One region of the Pseudomonas rosaeacicularis genome, then DNA from elsewhere that is predicted to be linked to it. Evidence: predicted binding sites of a transcription regulator. Region 1 holds the regulator's gene; each other region holds the start of a gene.
What was found. The regulator sigma-54, encoded in region 1, starts transcription at its own class of promoters, with help from an activator protein. The targets are predictions, from matches to a motif close to ANTGGCATNNANNTTGCTNT.
Positions count from the first base shown of each region.

Region 2: ACWKWM_RS09380 (circularly permuted type 2 ATP-grasp protein) is a predicted target of sigma-54. The motif match lies at 1,514-1,533, and genes of this name have one in related genera.
Region 3: ACWKWM_RS18075 (pilin) is a predicted target of sigma-54. The motif match lies at 701-720, and genes of this name have one in related genera.
Region 4: flgB (flagellar basal body rod protein FlgB) is a predicted target of sigma-54. The motif match lies at 1,743-1,762, and genes of this name have one in related genera.

Region 1 covers NZ_JBSKHT010000024.1:71,365-74,872, reverse strand. Annotated here, with positions in the region: gene ptsN (PTS IIA-like nitrogen regulatory protein PtsN) at 1-443, opposite strand, end outside; gene hpf (ribosome hibernation-promoting factor, HPF/YfiA family) at 456-764, opposite strand; gene ACWKWM_RS26220 (RNA polymerase factor sigma-54) at 843-2,336, opposite strand; gene lptB (LPS export ABC transporter ATP-binding protein) at 2,530-3,255, opposite strand; gene lptA (lipopolysaccharide transport periplasmic protein LptA) at 3,255-3,508, opposite strand, start outside.
Region 2 covers NZ_JBSKHT010000006.1:45,198-48,705, forward strand. Annotated here, with positions in the region: gene ACWKWM_RS09375 (alpha-E domain-containing protein) at 1-58, opposite strand, end outside; gene ACWKWM_RS09380 (circularly permuted type 2 ATP-grasp protein) at 71-1,480, opposite strand; gene ACWKWM_RS09385 (ribonuclease E inhibitor RraB) at 1,757-2,095, opposite strand; gene ACWKWM_RS09390 (hypothetical protein) at 2,368-2,604, opposite strand; gene ACWKWM_RS09395 (LTA synthase family protein) at 2,753-3,508, opposite strand, start outside.
Region 3 covers NZ_JBSKHT010000013.1:146,655-150,162, forward strand. Annotated here, with positions in the region: gene nadC (carboxylating nicotinate-nucleotide diphosphorylase) at 1-116, shown strand, start outside; tRNA gene ACWKWM_RS18070 (tRNA-Thr) at 555-630, opposite strand; gene ACWKWM_RS18075 (pilin) at 768-1,184, shown strand; gene pilB (type IV-A pilus assembly ATPase PilB) at 1,447-3,138, shown strand; gene ACWKWM_RS18085 (type II secretion system F family protein) at 3,141-3,508, shown strand, end outside.
Region 4 covers NZ_JBSKHT010000007.1:63,381-66,888, forward strand. Annotated here, with positions in the region: gene flgE (flagellar hook protein FlgE) at 1-96, opposite strand, end outside; gene ACWKWM_RS10625 (flagellar hook assembly protein FlgD) at 127-828, opposite strand; gene flgC (flagellar basal body rod protein FlgC) at 844-1,287, opposite strand; gene flgB (flagellar basal body rod protein FlgB) at 1,291-1,698, opposite strand; gene cheR (protein-glutamate O-methyltransferase CheR) at 2,880-3,508, opposite strand, start outside.

The DNA.
Region 1 (3,508 bases):
AGGACCACTTGATAGAGCGCTTCGCCGCTTTGGGCAGCACGAAGCCGTTCCCGCACTTCTTTGCGGTCGAGCATGCTTGCAATCTGGCGCAGCAGTTCAAGGTGCTCATCCGTGGCCGCTTCCGGGACCAACAGAACGAACAGCAAATCTACCGGGGCGCCGTCGATCGCGTCGAAATCAACGGGATGGCTGAGGTGGAGAAGGGCACTGATCGGGCTGGAACAGCCCTTGAGCCGGCAATGCGGAATGGCGATGCCATTGCCGAACCCGGTGGAGCCCAGTTTTTCACGGGCTATCAGACTTTCGTAGACGGTTTGCTGCTCAAGGTCGGGCACCTGCTGCCCAATCACTTTGGCAATCGCTTCGAGTACAGCTTTTTTACTGCCGCCTGGCACGTTCACGAGGGAACGGCCAGGGGTCAGGATATTTTCAAGTCGGATCATGGGTAGGGAGTGTCAGCGAGCGGCCGCACCTTTGAGGATGCTTTGCTGCTTTTCCTTATGCTTGAGCAATTGTCTGTCGAGCTTGTCAGTGAGTAAGTCGATTGCAGCGTACATATCGTCATGCTCCGCATTGGCAACCACCTCTCCACCAGGGATATGCAGGGTGGCCTCGATCTTCTGTTTGAGCTTCTCGACGGCCATCGTCACCTGCACATTGGTAATCTTGTCAAAATGCCCTTCGAGCTTTTTGAGTTTGAGCTCGATGTATTCACGCAGGGGCTTGGTCACTTCCAGTTGGTGTCCACTGATGTTGACTTGCATACAGCTTCTCCTTCGTTGCCAGTGCATAAAAGAGGCAGGCTTGGTTGCCTGCCACTGGAACGCTGTGGCCTGTGACCTCTACATCAGTCGCTTGCGCTCGCTGGAAGGCGCGATCCCCAGAGACTCGCGGTACTTGGCGACTGTGCGACGTGCCACTTGAATGCCTTGTGCCTCCAGTAAACCAGCGATCTTACTGTCACTCAATGGCTTTTTCTGATTTTCGGCCGCAACCAGTTTTTTGATGATTGCGCGAATGGCCGTGGACGAACATTCACCGCCTTCTGAGGTGCTGACGTGGCTGGAAAAGAAGTATTTCAGTTCATAAATGCCCCGCGGCGTGTGCATGAACTTTTGCGTTGTAACCCGGGAAATCGTTGACTCGTGCATGCCCACCGCTTCAGCGATGTCGTGCAACACCAGCGGCTTCATTGCTTCGTCGCCGTACTCAAGGAAACCGCGCTGATGTTCGACGATCTGCGTGGCCACCTTCATCAACGTCTCATTGCGGCTCTGCAGGCTCTTGATGAACCAGCGGGCTTCTTGCAACTGATTACGCATGAAGGTGTTGTCAGCGCTGGTATCAGCGCGGCGTACAAAGCCTGCGTACTGCGGATTAACGCGCAAGCGCGGCACTGATTCCTGATTGAGTTCGACCAGCCATCGCTCGTTGTGCTTGCGTACGATCACATCAGGCACGACGTATTCGGCTTCGGTGGACTCGATCTGTGAGCCGGGGCGCGGATTCAAACTCTGCACCAGCTCAATGACCTGACGAAGATCGTCTTCCTTGATCTTCATGCGGCGCATCAGTTGCGCGTAGTCACGGCTACCCAGCAGATCGATGTAATCGCTGACCAAGCGCTGTGCTTCGGCCAACCATTTTGTCTTGGCAGGCAGTTGGCGTAGTTGCAGCAGCAAGCATTCGCTGAGATTGCGAGCGCCGATGCCCGCAGGTTCGAATTGCTGGATACGGTGCAGAACGGCCTCGATCTCATCCAGCTCGATATCGAGCTCCGGGTCGAAAGCGTCGAGCAGTTCATCGAGCGACTCGTCCAGATAACCCTGATTGTTAATGCAATCGATCAATGTCACGGCGATCAGGCGATCAGTGTCGGACATCGGCGCAAGATTGAGCTGCCACAGCAAATGGCTTTGCAGGCTCTCGCCAACCGATGTGCGTGTGGTGAAGTCCCACTCATCATCGTCGTTGCTCGGCAGGCTGCTGGCGCTGGTCTGGTAAACGTCTTCCCAAGCTGTATCGACGGGCAATTCGTTGGGAATGCGCTCGCTCCATTCGCCGTCTTCGAGATTGTCGACGGTGGGGGCGGATTCCTGGTAGGTCGGTTCCTGAACGTCAGGATTGGGCTTTTGCTCGACGCTATCGGCCATCGGGTCGGCATTATCGAAATCGTCGCCTTCTTCCTGGCGCTCGAGCATAGGATTGGACTCCAGTGCCTCCTGAATTTCCTGTTGGAGATCCAGAGTCGACAATTGGAGTAAGCGGATGGCCTGCTGCAGCTGCGGTGTCATCGTCAGCTGCTGGCCCATTCTCAAGACTAGCGAAGGTTTCATGGCAGGGGCTAAACACCTTATTCGTTCGCCGGCGCATATGCGCGCCATCCACTACAGGGCGCCAGGGCGCCAACTTAAGCAAATTATATGCCTGAAACCAGAGTGTTTGCCTAGAGCGCGATGACAATTAATGTTTGATTGGAGGCAAAGGCGGCTTCAGCGCCTATGCGGCAATCAAGTGTCATCGCAACAGTTACAGGCGGAACTCGTGGCCGAGGTATACCTCTTTCACCAACTGGTTCGCCAGAATGGTGTCCGAATCGCCTTCGGCAATCAGCTGTCCATCATTGACGATGTAGGCGGTTTCGCAGATATCCAGCGTTTCGCGGACGTTGTGATCGGTGATCAACACACCGATACCTTTGGCCTTCAGGTGGTAAATGATTTGCTTGATATCGCCAACCGAAATCGGGTCGACACCGGCAAACGGCTCATCGAGCAAGATGAACTTGGGCGAGGTCGCCAGGGCACGTGCAATTTCTACGCGACGACGCTCGCCACCGGACAGGCTCATGCCGAGGTTGTCGCGGATGTGCGTGATATGAAATTCCTGCAGCAGGCTTTCGAGTTCCTTGCGACGAGCCGGACGATCCAGCTCTTTGCGAGTCTCCAGAATGGCCATGATGTTGTCGGCCACTGAGAGCTTGCGGAAAATCGACGCTTCTTGAGGCAGATAGCCGATGCCTGCGCGCGCGCGGCCATGCATAGGCTGGTGACTGACATCCTGATCATCGATCAGGACGCGCCCCTGTTCGGCCTGAACCAGGCCGACGATCATGTAGAAGCAGGTGGTCTTGCCTGCGCCGTTAGGCCCAAGCAAGCCAACGATCTGACCGCTTTCGATGGACAGGCTCACGTCACGGACGACCTGACGACCTTTGTAGCTCTTCGCCAGGTGCTGAGCTTTCAGCGTTGCCATTACTGGGCCTTCTGCTGGTCGGATTTCTTTTTCGGCTGGATAACCATGTCGATTCGTGGGCGCGGCGTGGTGATCTTGGTGCCATTGGCGCGACCGGCATTCACGACTTGCTTGACAGTGTCGTAGACGATTTTCTCGCCTTCGGACGTGTTGCCGTCATTGATGACCTTGGCCTTGTCGATCAGAACAATACGATCCTGAGCCGCAAAGTACTGAATGGTCACGCCATAGGCCTGCACGATCGGCTTGTCGA
Region 2 (3,508 bases), on a different contig from region 1:
CGGCTCGCTCCAGGTAGCGCGACATCCAATATAAATCCGAGGCAGTTCTACTTAGCATTGGCAGGCATCCTTAATCCTCAACCACCCAGGTGTCTTTTGTTCCTCCACCCTGCGAGGAGTTGACCACAAGCGAGCCTTCACGCAACGCAACCCGAGTAAGTCCGCCGGGGACGACACGGGTCTCGCGACCTGCCAAAACGAACGGGCGCAGGTCGATGTGTCGCGGGGCGATGCCGTTCTCGACAAACGTCGGACAGGTCGACAGGCACAACGTGGGTTGAGCGATATACAAGTGGGGTTTGGCTTTGAGCCTGGCACGGAAGGATTCGATTTCAGCAGCGGTAGCCGCAGGTCCCACAAGCATTCCATAACCACCGGAGCCTTGGGTTTCCTTGACCACCAAATCACCCAGGTTAGCCAATACGTGAGACAGCTCTTCAGGCTTACGGCACTGCCAGGTCGGCACGTTTTTCAGGATCGGCTCTTCGTCCAGGTAGAAACGAATCATGTCGGTCACGAACGGGTAGATGGACTTGTCGTCGGCAACCCCTGTTCCGATGGCGTTTGCCAGCACGACATGGCCCGAGCGATAAGCCGACAGCAGGCCCGGCACACCCAGCATCGAGTCGGGATTGAACGCCAACGGATCAAGGAAAGCATCGTCCAGACGACGGTAAATCACGTCGACCGCTTTGGCACCGTTGGTGGTGCGCATGAACACCCGATCGTCGCGCACGAACAAATCCGCACCTTCGACCAGTTCAACGCCCATTTCACGGGCCAGAAATGCATGCTCGAAAAATGCGCTGTTGAAACGCCCAGGGGTCAGCACCACAACGCTCGGGTTATCCAGAGGGCTGGAGCTCTTGAGCGTATCGAGCAGCAGATTGGGGTAATGATCGATGGGCGCGATGCGTTGCGCCGCGAACAGCTCGGGGAACAACCGCATCATCATCTTGCGGTCTTCGAGCATGTAGCTGACACCGCTTGGGGTACGCAGGTTGTCTTCGAGAACGTAATACGTCCCGTCGCCATCGCGCACCAGATCGACGCCGGAAATATGCGAATAGAGGTCGCGGTGCAGGTTCAGGCCTTGCATCGCCAACTGGTACTGCTCGTTTGCCAGCACCTGTTCGGCAGGGATGATCCCGGCCTTGATAATGCGTTGATCGTGATAAAGATCGGCGAGGAACATGTTCAACGCCTTGACGCGCTGAATGCAGCCACGCTCGACAATCCGCCACTCACTGGCAGGAATGCTGCGAGGAATCGTATCGAAGGGGATCAGTCGTTCGGTCCCCTGTTCGTCGCCATACAGCGTGAACGTGATCCCGGCGCGATGAAACAAAAGATCGGCCTCACGCCTGCGCTGGGCCAGAAGCTCAGGGGGCGCTTCACCCAGCCAACGGGCAAATTCCCGATAATGCGGACGGACCACACCGCCAGCATCGTACATCTCATCATAAAAGGTGCGGGTCATGCCGTACTCCTTGTCACCATGGACCCAAGGACCTTCGCAAGGCCCGTGCCAGCGGCATAAACGCTTAAAAATCAATTAGTTGGACAATAAAGGCCGATGCTTCGCACCATTCCTGTGCAAGAAGCGCTCTCACCCTATCTTCCGCGCCTCAAAGAGTGGCGTAGAGAGTCAGCTGCAAGCTTCAAGCTTCAAGCTTCAAGCGGCGGGATTCAAGCTACAGACCTGAGCCGCTTTTGCTTGCAGCTTGTAACTTTCGGCTTGCAGCTGCCGACAGGCTCAATTCAAGCGCTTGATCTCCTGAGTCACGCCCCACCCTTCAACCTCGCCGTCCAGCGGGTCGATTGCCGTCTGCAAGTCCTGCTCGAAATCGCCAATCCCGTCGTAGGTGGCGTACATCACTTTGCTCAGTTGCAAATGCCAGGCGCCGTCGTCGCGCGCGTTGATCTGCGCATTAATGGATTCGCCACGAAATTGTTCCGCCGCCTGACGTGCCCGCTCCTCGTCCGGGAAGACAGCATAAAACTCGATGGGGTGGATACGTGCAAAGTCGAAACCGCCTTCTTTCATGCGGCGCAGTACGTTACTGCTGATGTCTTCTTGATAGGCTGTGCTCATGAAACGTCCTCCTATGCAACGATAGATAGAGTTTCAACGATCCCTGAACGATCCCTGAACGTCCTCTCCCAGAGGGCCGATACACGACAGACAATCCGCCGTGCGGGACTCAAGCATGTAGCTACAAGGCCGGCGCTGCTTTTACAAACGGGCATCCAGCCGAGCTGGCTCGGGTAGATGCTTCACCGGCCTCATTTGCAGACTACGCCCATTAATAGTGAGTTGCCAATTGCCACATCAAGGCGACCCGGTTCATAAAGAAAGGGGTTAAATCACGACGCCTCGAGGATCGATATGATCTCTACCGCGTTCTGGTCTTTAAGTGTTTTTACGGTCGGATCGTCGGTCCGCCCCTCGAGATCATTCAGATCAAGGTCACTTGTGACCGGAAACAGGTGCGGACGCAGACGCTGGGCAGCCTCTTCTTCGCTAGGACACTGCTCTGCTTCAAGATCGAGGGTCTGCTGCACGCCATCTTTATCCAGAAACGAAATGGTCCAGACTTTCATTAATATCTCCTCAACCAGGCCGCAAGCGGGCCTACCGAAATCGGACTTCGGTTTTTGCTTTTTCGTTCAACCTGTTTCGCAGCCGATGCTCCGTCTGGCCGGCAAAAAAAAGAGGCCGCGAGGGCCTCTTTTCATGCTGCTTTCCAGATTACGGCTTGGCGTCTTTGACCCCTGCCGTGTTGTCCAGCAGGCTCTTGGTCGCCGTCTGCAGGAAGCTGTCGAGCTTCTTGCGCAGCTCAGCCACGTCCGGCGCATCCGGAATCAACTCGGCATGGGGTTTGGTGCCCAGGGTGTAGGCATAGATCTTGGGTTCCATCTCCTTGGGTTCGATCAGGATGCGATCACCGGTGACGATGGCCACGGTCTGCTCGCTGCCCGAGGGCTTGATCACGCCGAAACCCTTATCGCCTTCGGGCAGGTTCAGCAGATCCCGGCCCCAGCACTGGTGCACGGTATCGCCACCGAGACGACCCATGATGGTCGGCACGATATCGATCTGCGTCCCGACGATGCTGCTGCGGGTGCCGAATTTTTCCTGGATGCCCGGCGCGATCATCAGCATGGGTACGTTGAAACGGCCCAGGTCCATCTCAGTGATTTGCTGGTTATTGCCGAAGCCGTGGTCACCGACGACGATGAACAGGGTGTCCTTGTAGTAGGGCTCTTTCTTAGCCTTTTCGAAGAACTGGCCCAACGACCAATCGGAGTAACGCATGGCGGTCAGGTGTTCATCCAGCGAGCCGTGCCCGGTCACGCGCTCAACCGGCAAGTTGGTCGGCAAGGCATAAGGCGTGTGGTTCGAGAGCGTCTGCAGCAACGCGTAGAACGGACGGCCCTGGCCTTCACGGGCTTTGAGTTCCTGCGCGCCGCGATCAAACATGTCTTGGTCGGACACGCCCCACGT
Region 3 (3,508 bases), on a different contig from region 1:
GGATCAACGAAACGACCCTGCGCACGATTGCCGAGACGGGTGTGGATTACATTTCGATTGGCACGTTGACCAAGGACGTGAAGGCGGTGGATTTGTCGATGCGGTTGAGGATCTGACGAAATCGCGGCCCCTGTAGGAGCGAACTTGTTCGCGAAGCAAGCACCAAATGTGGGAGGAGCTTGCTCGCGATTTGATATTCAGAACTCAAAGGTCTTGTGAATGCGCCGGCCCCATCGCGAGCAAGCTCCCTCCCACTGTTATCGCTTGGTCGACACGGTTATCGCCTGTTGGATCTGCGGCACAGTTGATGTTTGCGAGTGAACCTGCCCGCGAAGAAGAAACAAATTTTTTGTGGGAGCGGACCCGTCCGCGAAGGGGCCAGCAAGCCAGGCGAGAATTTTCTCTGTAGTTTTAGGTTGGGCGTCGCCGCAATCCTGAAACACCGCATTGACTGCCTCGCCAACAAGTTGGCTCCTAAAGAGCGGCGCGTCAACATTCGGCGTTCACAACAGAAACGAAAAAGCCCGGTCTTGTGGACCGGGCTTTTTGTGTTCTGGTGCCGAAAATAGGAATCGAACCTACGACCTTCGCGTTACGAGTGCGCTGCTCTACCGACTGAGCTATTTCGGCGTGCCCTTAGATTAGCCAAAAATCCAAGCCGCAAAATAATAAGACGGTCATTTTTTCTCAGGCCGGCAAGCATGGCATGGCCGTTGCACTAGCCCATGCGTAGCCAATTTTTTGTACGTCTCGTAAAGGAAGTAGATATGAAGTCATTACAGAAAGGTTTCACCCTGATCGAACTGATGATCGTGGTAGCGATCATTGGCATCCTTGCTGCAATCGCTATTCCTGCATATAGCACTTATCAGGCGAAATCAAAACTTACAGCAGGCTTGGCCGAAATTACTGGTGCTAAGACGTCTGCCGAAGTGAAGACTAATGATGGCACTGCCATTACGGCACCGGCTGACATCGGGCTTGTAGATGGTAATTCAACAAACTGTACTTATACTGCGACAATTACTGCCGGCGCTGGCTCCATAGCTTGCGCTATGAAGAACGCACCGCCTCAGGTTGCTGCTGCGACAATAACCTGGACTCGGACGGCTGATGGAGTTTGGAAATGCGCTACTACAGGAGCAGCTGAGGCTGATGTTGCGCCGAAATCTTGCCCTCAGTAGTAACCGGCTTTTTAAAGTTGCTCGCCTCATAAGGGCCGGCGACAAGCAAATGCAACCTGCTCAGCGCAAGATATAATTAAAATGCCCCAGATAACTGGGGCATTTTTTTGATCCGTGCCTACTAGCCAGCGCCCTGATGTCTGGTTGGTACCACGACCATTTCCCGCAAAACCTGACAAAAAACGTCACTTCATTCGCATGCATTTGGCAGCATCGCCTGACTGCGCTATAAACCCCGTACTGTCTGTGTCTGGTGGCTTTAATGACTGATGTCGTCCTCACCGGTTTGGCCAAACAATTGGTTGTAGCCGAATTGCTAAACGAAAAAACGGCTCAACAGGCCTACCAACAATCGCGTCGGGACAAGGTGTCGCTCGTCAATTATTTGGTGCAGAACAAGCTGGTAAACAGCCTTGTGCTGGCAGAGCTGGCGTCTGATCAATTCGGCATTCCTTTTCTTGATCTCAGCACTCTGGACAAAGAAAGCCAGCCCAAGGGACTGGTCAGCGAAAAGCTGGTCCGCCAGCACTCAGCGCTCCCATTGTGGCGCCGAGGCAACAAGCTGTTTGTAGCGGTGTCCGACCCGACCAATCATCAGGCCATCACGGACATCCAATTCAGTACGGGCCTGACGACGGAAGCGATTCTGGTTGAGGACAACAAACTCACCGTTGCTATCGACAAATTCTTCGACTCTCACAGCGGCCTAGGCGAAATGGCCGACGTTGATCTGGGTCTGGAAATTGAAACGGTCGATGACAAGGAAACGTCCATCACCACCCAGGACGCAGATGACGCGCCTGTCGTGCGTTTCGTCAATAAAATGTTGATGGACGCCATCCGCCTTGGCTCTTCTGACCTGCACTTCGAACCCTACGAAAAGACATTCCGGGTTCGTCTTCGTACCGATGGCATCCTCCATGAAGTGGCCAAACCGCCAACCCATCTTGCAGCGCGGATTGCCGCACGCCTGAAGGTGATGGCGAGCCTGGATATTTCCGAGCGACGCCGTCCGCAGGATGGACGCATCAAGCTGCGCATTTCCAAAAACCGCGCTATCGACTTTCGGGTGAACACCCTGCCGACCCTATGGGGCGAAAAGATCGTCATGCGGATTCTGGACCCGTCCAGCGCGCAGATGGGGATCGACGCGTTGGGCTATGAGCCCGAGCAAAAGGAACTGTACCTGGAAGCATTGCGCCAACCGCAGGGCATGATTCTTGTCACAGGTCCCACCGGTTCAGGTAAAACCGTTTCGCTCTATACCGGACTCAACATTCTCAACACCGTTGATATCAATATTTCCACAGCCGAAGACCCAGTGGAAATTAACCTGGAAGGCATCAACCAGGTGAACGTGAACCCTCGCCAAGGCATGGACTTTTCGCAGGCGCTGCGAGCGTTCCTTCGGCAGGATCCGGACGTAATCATGGTCGGTGAGATTCGTGATCTTGAAACGGCAGAGATTGCCATCAAGGCATCACAAACCGGCCATATGGTGCTATCGACTCTGCACACCAACAGTGCAGCAGAGACGCTGACGCGCCTTCATCACATGGGCGTAGCAGCCTTCAATATCGCGACGGCAATCAATTTGATCATTGCTCAGCGTTTGGCGCGCAAGCTATGCCCTCACTGCCGCAAGGAAGTTGACATTCCAAGAGAAGCTTTGATCAAGGAAGGCTTTCCGGAGGCAAAGATCGGGACTTTCAAACTTTACTCGCCGGTGGGCTGCGAGCACTGCAACGGCGGCTACAAAGGACGTGTCGGGATTTATGAAGTAGTGAAAACCACCCCGGCACTGGAGCGCATCATCATGGAGGAGGGAAACTCCATCGAGATCGCGGCTCAGATGCGTAAAGACGGCTTCAACGACCTGCGCACGTCGGGTCTGATCAAGGCCATGCAGGGCGTGACCAGCCTGGAAGAAATCAACCGGGTAACCAAGGATTAGGTATGGCGACTAAAGCAGCTAAAGCTCCGAAGGTGCCTAAACCCAGTGTTTACACATGGGAAGGGCTGGATCGCAAAGGCACCAAGACGACGGGCGAATTAGCTGGGCACAATCCGGCACTCATCAAGGCCCAACTGCGCAAGCAAGGGATCAATCCGCTTAAAGTACGTAAAAAGTCTATTTCGATTTTTAGCGGCGGCAAAAAAATCAAACCCTTGGACATCGCTTTCTTCTCGCGGCAAATGGCGACGATGATGAAAGCCGGCGTACCACTTTTGCAGTCCTTCGACATCATCGGCGAAGGTTCTGGCAATCCGAACATGCGCAAGCTGGTTGATGAAATCAAGCAAGAAGTGGCAGCAGGCAACAG
Region 4 (3,508 bases), on a different contig from region 1:
GAAACCCACCGTCGCCACGTTGGCAATGTTATTGCCGGTAACGTCGAGACTTTTATTCGCTGCATAGAGCCCTGTAAGGCCGATATTGAAAGACATGTTTCAAACTCCTGCGCCGTCGAGTCGGCTCTATATTCCGATTTGTTTAACTTTGTCCATGAGGATACTGCTGCCATCAGCCAGATTCAGGGTCATGCCTGTGCTGGCAGTGCCCATGGTGACGCTGTTAACAGTGGCTGGCAGGTAGGTCGCCAACGATGTGCTGGTGCCATCGATGGTGGCGTCTGCCTTGAAGCTGTAAGTCCCGGACGGCAATACGTTGCCGCTTTCATCTGCGCCGTCCCAGGTGAACTTGGCATTGGTGGCCTTGGTTTGCTCGCCCATGTCGATGGTGCGAACGATGTTGCCGTCCGCGTCGTAGACCTTGACCGAACTCATGGTCGCGGCGCCCGGAACGATGACGGTACCGGTCAGCCCCTTAGCGGTATCGACCGTGGTCGAACCAACATCGACGATCACCGAACTGCCCACCAGCGACGAGGCTTGCAGTGCCTGCGACGACTGATACATGCCGCCGATCGCATCGACCGAGGTGCTCAGGTTCTGCATGGTTTCCAGGCTACTGAACTGAGCCAGCTGGGCCACGAACTCACTGTTGTCCTGTGGATCGAGCGGGTTCTGGTTCTGCATCTGGGTAACCAGCAATTTCAGGAACGAGTCCTTGCCCAGGCTGCTCGCGCCCGTCGCCGAATCACCCGCCGTGGTAGATCCCGGCGTTTGCAGCGACGTCAGGTAGGCGCTTGAGGCGGTGCTATCAACTGTGGTTGTCATTGCTTTCGTCCCTTATCACTGACCCAGGGTCAGGACCTTCTGCATCATTGTCTTGGCGGTGTTCATGATTTCCGCGTTGGTCTGGAACGAACGACTGGCCGAGATCATGTCTGCCATCTCGTTCACCACGTTGACGTTCGGGTAGTACACGTAACCGTTCTTGTCGGCCGCTGGATGATTGGGCTCGTAGCGCGCTTCAAGGTTGGAGGCGTCTTCGACGATGCCCGACACCTGCACGCCGGAACCCGACGCGCCCTGGTCTTCGAACAACGATGCGCTGCCACTGGAATCCTGACCCTGAAAAACGGTAGCAAACACCGGGTGACGGGCGCGGTAGGTCTGGTCCAGGCTCGAAGACACGGTCTCGGCGTTGGCGATGTTACTGGCGACGGTGTTGAGACGAGTGTTCTGGGCACTCATGCCGCTACCGGCGATGTTAAAAACACTGGCTAGAGACATGGCTTATTCTCCGCGAAGGGCTGCGACCAGCCCTTTGAACTTGCTGTTGAGCAACGTGAAGCTGGCCTGAAAACCAATGGCGTTTTCGGCGTAGTTGGCGTTCTCGACCTGGGCGTCGACGGTGTTCTGGTCCAGCGACGGCTGCGACGGCGTGCGATAAAGCAGTGAGCCTTGGTCGTTGCTCAAGCCTTCAGCTTCGATGTGATGGCTGTTGGTCATGTTCAGCGCGAACGTGCCCTTGGTGGCCTTGTCGTTTTCCGCCGCCAGCACCTTGGAAAAGTCCAGGTCACGCGCCTTGTAGTTAGGCGTGTCGGCGTTGGTGATGTTGTTGGCCAGCACCTCTGCACGTTGAGCGCGGAAGTTCAGCGCTTTCTCGTGGATGCCCAGTGCGTTTTCGAAGCTGATGCTCATGTCGGGAAACCTTTACCGGTTGACCAGATTTTCATGATTGAGTCATAGCAAACGCCGTGCCATCTACGCGAACGCTGATATTCCGGGGGTTTCAGGGGAGGTGCGATGGGCTGATGCCAGAAAAGCGGCAAGGGATTTCCGCTGTTAAGGGCGGAAGCGGCAAGGGCGGTGCCGTTTTTTTGCCGCTTGATGGGCTTGATCGTCGTAGGGCGGGTCACTCGGTCCCCTGTAGGAGCTGACGAGCCGCCGAAGGCTGCGATTGCGGTGTGGCTGACACTCCTCGGGATCGGGATCGGGATCGGGATCGGGTGAATATCCGTTATCGAGGGTGTTGCTGACATCGGTTCCGCCCTTACGGCGCGTCACTTTGTCGTGGCAAAGTAACCAAACCGTTTCGCTCCCGTGTCCGGCCCCTCCTTCGTCGGGGTTCCCTTGCTCCGGCATTGCTCCGGGGACACGCCGCCATCGGCCATCCATGGCCGGGGGCGGCTAGCGCGGCATCCATGCCGCGCTGTCCCCTACGCAACGCCTACGCTCGGCCTTCCAAAGTCGCACTTTGTGGCGCTCACAAAATCTCGGCACGGCTCGGATAAAAAGTGCAGAACGTTTTCCTGATCGCTCCCACGCTCCGCGTGGTAGCGCTTGTCGTGACGCTCCGCGTCACAGGGACGCGGAGCGTCCGGCTGCATTCCCACGCGGAGCGTGAGGAACGATCAGAGCAGAAGCGGAACGCGCGTTACTTTTGATCTTCATGCGCAACAGTCCAGACACCACAAAACGCGACTTGGGTGCAGGCCGAACGCAGGCGACGCGCAGTGGGATGGCGGGCAGGGACGCCCGCCAAGCGCCGTCAGGACATGGATGTCCGTTCGGCGCGTGCCCACGGAGCGTCGCCGGAGTGAGGGAACGCGACGAAGTCGGGCCAAACCAGGAGCAAATGGTTTTGGTTACTTTTCCCGAAAGAAAAGTGACCCGCTGTAAAAGCGGAACCGGTGTAAGCCCCACCTCCGATAACGGATATTCACACGATCCCAATCCGAAGCATGTCAGACCCACCGCATCGTCCGAATGCGGCCCAGACCGTCGTTACCTCCGAATGCTCCTACAGGGGACCGCATGATTTGCGCCCATAAAAAAAACCTCGCCAAAGCGAGGTCATCTTTCAATCCAGCTACCAGACTTCACTTGGCCTGATAAATAATCCCCGGACTGCACTGCACCATCTGATAGTGATCCGGCAACCCGTTCAGCGCCTCCGAAGCACCCAAAAACAGATACCCCCCGGGCTTCAACGTACTGTGAATCCGCAGCAGGATGTCCTTCTTCACCTCGGCCGAAAAATAGATCAGCACGTTGCGACAAAACACGATATCGAACTTGCCCATCACCGCATAACTGTCCAGCAGATTGAACGAGCGAAACTCCACCCGGCTCTTGATTGGCGTCTTGATCGTCCAGCGACCCGGCGTTTTCTGATCGAAGTAGCGCTGCAACCGCTCCGGCGACAAACCACGGCCAATCGCCAGACTGTCGTACTCCCCGGTCTTACAGGTATTGAGCATGCTGCCCGACAAATCGGTGGCGATAATCTGCGCGCCGCCTTTGAGCTGACCAGGATTGCTGCGCTCGAACTCATCAATCGACATCGACAGTGAAAACGGTTCCTGCCCCGACGAACACGCCGCCGACCAGATCCGCGGACGCAGGCCCGGGCTGGCTTTGAGCTGCTCAGGCAAAACCTTGTTCTTGAGCACTTCAAAAGGATAGGTGTCGCGAAACCACAAGGTTTCGTTGGTGGTCATGGCGTCCA